DNA from 2 places in the Promicromonospora sp. NPDC110617 genome. Region 2 is predicted to be linked to the other one. Evidence: riboswitches for the same ligand, from Rfam matches in the RefSeq annotation. Region 2 holds a riboswitch; the other holds the start of a gene.
What was found. Region 2 has a riboswitch for thiamine pyrophosphate ahead of ACZ7LE_RS10600 (TenA family protein). Riboswitches for the same ligand answer to the same signal wherever they lie in the genome.
Positions count from the first base shown of each region.

Region 1: linked by a shared signal. The riboswitch ahead of ACZ7LE_RS25055 (YkoF family thiamine/hydroxymethylpyrimidine-binding protein) and the one ahead of ACZ7LE_RS10600 (TenA family protein) in region 2 are both predicted to bind thiamine pyrophosphate.

Region 1 covers NZ_JBVKBM010000005.1:212,046-215,134, forward strand. Annotated here, with positions in the region: gene ACZ7LE_RS25045 (ABC transporter ATP-binding protein) at 1-639, opposite strand, end outside; gene ACZ7LE_RS25050 (ECF transporter S component) at 629-1,255, opposite strand; gene ACZ7LE_RS25055 (YkoF family thiamine/hydroxymethylpyrimidine-binding protein) at 1,248-1,916, opposite strand; TPP riboswitch at 1,991-2,076, opposite strand; gene ACZ7LE_RS25060 (LacI family DNA-binding transcriptional regulator) at 2,203-3,089, opposite strand, start outside.
Region 2 covers NZ_JBVKBM010000001.1:2,419,905-2,422,993, forward strand. Annotated here, with positions in the region: gene ACZ7LE_RS10590 (glycoside hydrolase family 15 protein) at 1-1,009, shown strand, start outside; gene ACZ7LE_RS10595 (LLM class F420-dependent oxidoreductase) at 955-1,734, opposite strand; TPP riboswitch at 1,799-1,891, shown strand; gene ACZ7LE_RS10600 (TenA family protein) at 1,883-2,635, shown strand; gene ACZ7LE_RS10605 (SRPBCC family protein) at 2,742-3,089, shown strand, end outside.

The DNA of each region.
Region 1 (3,089 bases), on a different contig from region 2:
GTGCTCCACGAGCACGCAGGCGGCGCCGGTCTCCCGCCGCACCACGTCGAGCGCGCTGCGCACGGCGTCGATCCCGGCGGCGTCGAGCATGGAGGTCGGCTCGTCGAGCAGCAGCAGGCGGGGCGACGGCGCGACGGCCGCCGCGAGCGCCACACGCTGCAGCTCCCCGCCCGACAGCTCCGCCGTCGCCCGCCCGGCGAGGCCCGAAGCCCCCGCCCGGTCGAGCGCCGTGCGCACGGCGGGCTCGATGAGGGCGGGGTCGATCGCGAGGTTCTCGAGCGGGAACGCGACCTCGTCGAGCACGTCGGGGAGGCACACGCCCGACTCCGGGTCCTGGGCCACGACGCCCACGACGTCGGCGAGCCCCGCGATCCCGGTGTCGGCCACGGACCGGCCGGCGACGTGCACCGCGCCGTCCACCTGCGCGTGGACGGCGTGCGGGACGGCGCCGTGCAGCAGCCGGAGCAGCGTCGACTTGCCGGAGCCCGACGGGCCGAGCACGAGCACGCTCTGCCCCGCCTCGATGCGCAGGTCGACGGGTCCCACCCCGTCGCCGGTGCCGTAGACCGCCTCCAGTCCGGCGGTCTCGACGACGGTCGCCCCGACGTCGGCGGCCGCCACGACGGCGTCAGCGCTCACGGCGCGCCACGGGTCCGCGGAGCGCGGCGTCCGCCCGGCCGATGGCGAACTCGTCGAGCACGCCGGTGCCGTGCAGGCGGTCGACGATCACCTTGGCGAGCAGGCCGCCCAGCACGAGGCCGGAGACGAGCTGGATGCCCAGGCGCAGCGCCAGGATGTCCTGTCCGTACCAGCCGAACCGGAACGCGGACCACACGAAGACCAGGCCCGCGCCCAGCAGGCCCGAGACCGCGTACACGCCCCACCCGAACCGACGGTAGCGGGTCAGCGCGAACGGGAGCTCGCTGCCGGCGCCCTGGATCGCCGCAGCCACCAGCAGGAGCGGCCCGACCGGCGAGCCGAGGAACACCACCTCGACGACGGAGGCGATCACCTCGGCGATGATGCCCACGAACGGCCTGCGGATGATCGCGACCGCGATCGGCGCCACGAGCAGCCAGCCGCCCAGCAGCACGTGCTGGGCCAGGTCGCCCGCCGGTCCCATCGCCACGGCGAGCCCGTTCCACGCCTGCACGAGCGCCCAGTACAGGAATCCGAACACCACGCCGAGCATCACCATGAGCACGATGTCGCGCAGCGGCAGCCGCGCCCGGCGGCGCGTCGTCGGCTCACTCACCGGTGCCGCCCGGGGCGCGGACGTGGCTCGGGCTGTTCACCGAGAGGGTGAGGTGGCTGGTGACGTGCTGCACCGTGCGGCCCGCCAGGACCCAGCCGGCGAAGGCGCTGGCGAGCACCCGTCCGGCGTCGCCCTCCAGGCGGGTGACGAAGTGCTGCGAGCCGCGGAACGTGCCGTTGTCCTTGGCCAGCTCGATCGCGGCGTAGATGTCGCGCATGTGGTCCGGCGTGACGTCCGCGCGGACGTCGTCGGCCAGCGGGTACAGCGCCCACTCGGCCGAGACGAACCGGCCGGTGTCGCGCCCCCGGGGCACCTCGGTGACCCGCGGGCCGGCCCCGCCCGGCAGGTCGCAGGCCACCTCGCCCGGGCAGCCCCGGGACAGGTGCACGGTGATCGCGGCGTGCTTGCCCGACGCCGCGATCCCGGCCGTCAGGTCGGTCACGTACCGCAGCAGGTCGGCCTCGGCGCCGCCCACGTAGGTGCTCACGTCGCCGGTCTCGACGACCAGACCGGTCGCGTCGGCCTGCCGCAGCGCGCCCAGGATCACGTCGACGTAGTCGTCCGACATCACCGCCGCGGTGATCCGCGCGCCGACGCCGAAGCGCATCGGGTCGCCGCGCAGCTCGGCGGTCTCGTCCGTTGCCGTGGCGTGGTTCGCCATCAGGTCCTCCCCTGTCCGTCGGATATCCGTCGGGCACAGGAGGACGGGGACCGGTACGGCCACGCCCTGAGGTCGCTTCCTGCGCCGGCATGATCCGGATCAGGTTCAACGGTCGGAGTTCGATTACTCCCTCTCAGCCCGGCCTACCGGACTCCCGTGCTCGGCGCCCACCATAACAGCCGCGAATGTCCGAATAGTGAGAGCAATCGCCCAGGCTCTGGTCAAGCCCGGGACGCGCGCCTACCCGACCCGCCCAACGTGCTCACGGCCATCGCCCCGGGCTCGGTCAGGTGGACGGCCCCTGGACGAGGATCGGCTCGACGAACCGCTCTCCCCCGGTCGCGGCCGGCTCGATGACGTTGTCGGCCGCGACCCGCCCCACACCCATGAGGTCGAGGTCGATCGTGGTGAGGCGGCGCAGCTTCTGGTCGATCACGACCTCCTCCCAGTTGTCGACGCCGATCACGGACACGTCGTCCGGCACCCGGCGACCCTGCGCCTCCAGGGCGTCGAGCACGCCGAACCCGATGTGGTCGTTGCCGCAGAACACGGCGTCGAAGGGCAGGCCGCCCTCGTCGAGAAGGTGCAGGGCCTGCTCGCCCCACTCACGGCGCCAGGATCCGTGCAGGGTCGTGACGGGTGCCAGACCGGCCTCCTCCAGCGCCCGTGACAGGCCGGCGGCGCGCCGCCGCACCGCGAGGTCGTCGGCCTGCGCGGTGACGTGCGCGATCCGGGTCCGGCCGCGCTCGACGAGGTGCCGCCCGGCGAGATACCCGGCCTGCTCGTTGTCCGGCAGGAAGACGTAGTCGCCGGGGTCGTCGGTGGCGGCGAAGGCGTAGGTGACCGGGACCTCGAACTGGTGCGTGATCGACGGGGTCACGCGCGCGTAGCCGGACCCGACCACCAGCAGCCCGTCGATGCGCCGGTCCTGCAGGGTCCGGATGCTCTCGGTCATGTCGCGGTGGGCGTCTATGCGGCCGTCGAACACGAGCGCGGCACGCTCCCGGCTCCCGAGCCGCAGGACGGCGCCCATGACGACCGGCCGGGAGAAGGTCGCCGTCGCGCGGTGGGTCAGCAGCCCGACGGTCCGGCTCCGGCCCGACGCGAACGACTGGGCGAGCGCGTTGGGCCGGAAGTCCAGGCGCTCGGCGGCCTCCAGCACGCGGGCCTTGG
Region 2 (3,089 bases):
CCTGCAGGCGCTGATCGGCACGGGCTTCATCGACGAGGCGCGCGAGTGGCGGGCGTGGCTGCTGCGCGCGGTGGCGGGGGACCCGGCGGACCTGCAGATCATGTACGGGCTCGACGGCCGGCGGCGGCTGCCGGAGTACACGCTCGACTGGCTGCCCGGTTTCGAGGGTTCCGCACCGGTGCGGATCGGCAACGACGCGGCGAGCCAGCTCCAGATCGACGTGTGGGGCGAGACGCTGGATGCCCTGCACCAGGCGCGCGAGGCGGGGCTGGAGCAGGACCAGGACGTGTGGCGGCTGCAGCGGGCGCTGCTGGAGCACCTCGAGGAGCACTGGGACGACCTCGACAACGGGCTCTGGGAGGTGCGGGGCCCGCGCCGCGCGTTCGTGCACTCGCGCGTCATGGCCTGGGCGGGCTTCGACCGGGCCGTCCGCGCCGTCGAGAAGTACGGCCTGCCGGACGAACCCGTCGAACGCTGGCGCGCCGTGCGCGACCGGATCCACGACGACGTCTGCACCCACGGGTTCGACGCCGAGCGGAACACGTTCACGCAGTTCTACGGCTCGGACGGGCTCGACGCGGCGCTGTTGCTGATCGGCCAGGTCGGCTTCCTGCCCTGGGACGACCCCCGCGTGGTCGGCACCGTGGACGCCGTGCAGCGCGAGCTGGGTCAGGACGGGCTGCTGCGGCGGTACCACAACGAGGCCGACGACCGGGTGGACGGCCTGCCCGGCGCCGAGGCGACGTTCCTGGTGTGCAACTTCTGGCTGGTCGACGCGCTGCACGGCATCGGCCGGGTCGACGAGTCCGTCGCCCTGTTCGAACGACTGCTCGCCGTGCGCAACGACCTGGGCCTGCTCAGCGAGGAGTACGACCCGGCCACCGGCCGGCACCTCGGCAACACACCCCAGGCGTTCAGCCACCTGGGCCTGGTCAACAGCGCGCTGCGCCTGGGTCAGCCCCGCGCGTCGCGCCAGGCGACCCAGTCCGTGACGGTCGACAGGTCGTAGTCCGGGCCGGTCACCCCGACGGTGAACAGGCTGACCCCGGCCGCCACGAGGGCCGCACCCTCCTGAGCGGGCGAGCCCTGCGCCTGCACCGAGCGCTCGACCAGTGCAGCGGTGTCGCGCCCGACGGCGGCTCCGTGCTCGTCGAGGATCGCCGACTTGCTCGTCAGGGTCGGCAGGTCGCCGAACGAGTGCCAGATGTCGGCGTGCTCGGCCACGATCCGCAGCGTCTTGCGCACGCCGCCGCCGCCGATCAGGACCGGGATCTCGCGCGACGGCGCCGGGTTGCCGGCCGCCAGTCGGGCCTTGATACGCGGCATCGCGTCGGCCAGGCTCGCGATGCGCGAACCGGCCGTGCCGAACTCGTAGCCGAACTGGTCGTAGTCCTTCTCGAACCAGCCCGCGCCCAGCCCCAGGATCAACCGCCCGCCGGAGATGTGGTCGACCGTGCGGGCCATGTCCGCCAGCAGGTCGGGGTTGCGGTAGCCGATGCCGCTCACGAGGGCGCCGATCTCCACGCGCTCGGTCTGCTCGGCCCACGCGCCGAGCATGGTCCAGCACTCGAAGTGCTTGCCGTCGGGGTTGCCCCGCAGCGGGAAGAAGTGATCCCAGTTGAAGATGATGTCGACACCCGCGTCCTCGGCGCGGAGCACCGCGTCACGCAGGGCGGAGTAGTCGGCGTGCTGCGGCTGGAGCTGGACACCGATGCGGATCGGGCGGTCTGTCATGGCGGCAGCCTACGACCCGCCAGGCCGGGCAGCCCGCGGCCCGCTCGATCCGGTAGCGTCTGCCGCACGTGACACGGGGTGCCCTGCCAGGGCTGAGACCACACCCGTCGAACCTGATCCAGATCATGCTGGCGAAGGGATGTCCACCGTGACTTCTTCTGTTGTCCCCGTTTCCACCCAGACCCCGTCCGGCCCCGCCGCCGTCCGCCCGTTCACCGAGGAGGCGTGGGAACGCATCGCGGGCTGGCGCGACGCCGTCGAGCACATGCCGTTCGTCAAGGCGCTCGCGGACGGCTCGCTGCCCGCCGAGTCCTTCGCGTTCTACCTCGCCCAGGACGCCGCCTACCTGCGCGAGTACTCGCGCGTCCTGGCGCGCGCCGCGCAGGTGGCGCCCGACCCGGCCGCGCAGGGCTTCTTCGCGCGGTCGTCCGTGACGGCGCTGGAGGTCGAGACGGCGCTCCACCGCGACTGGCTGGGCGCGCACGCCGGGCTGGCGGCGGGCGACGTCGCCGCGGTCGAACCGTCGCCCGTGACCGCGGCCTACACGGGCCACCTGCACGCCGCGGCGTCGGGCGGCTACGCCGAGACCGTCGCCGCGCTCCTGCCCTGCTACTGGCTCTACGCGCACGTCGGGAGCGTGCTCGTGGACCTGGCCGGACGCCGCCCCGGCGGCCTGGCGGGCCACCCGTACGCGACCTGGATCGGCACCTACGGCGCCGAGGCCTTCCAGGAGTCGACCCGGCAGGCCCGCCGGCTGGCCGACGACGCGGCCCGCTGGGTCTCCCCGGACGAGCGCGCGCGCATGCTGCGGGCGTTCGAGATCTCGTCGGTGCACGAGTACCTCTTCTTCGAGCAGGGCCTGTCCGCCCCCACCTGGCCGACGCCGCCCGTCCGGGCCTGAGGCTCGTCGGCCTCGAGCGTGTCGGCCGGGCGCGAGATCGCGCCCCGAGGTCGAGACTAGGGGGTGACGCCGGCCGCCGGCGTCACCCTTCAGGACAGGAGCACCGATGCCGAGCTACAGCACCACCGCCGTGATCGACGCCTCGCCCGAGGCCGTCTGGGCGGTCTTGTCCGACGTCGAGCACATGCCCGACTGGACGTCGTCCATGACGTCGGTCGAGATCATCGACGGGCCCAACCCGCCGGACGTCGGCTCGCAGGTGCGGATCGAGCAGCCCAAGCTGCCGCTCGCGATCTGGCTGATGGACGAGTGGGACCCGCCGCGCCACTTCGCGTGGATCAGCGAGGCGCCGGGCCTGACCACGCAGGCGGAGCACCTGGTCGAGCCCCTGCCCGACGGCCGCTCCCGCGTGACGCTCGCGATCACGCAAACCGGCTCGCTGGCCTGGCTGCTC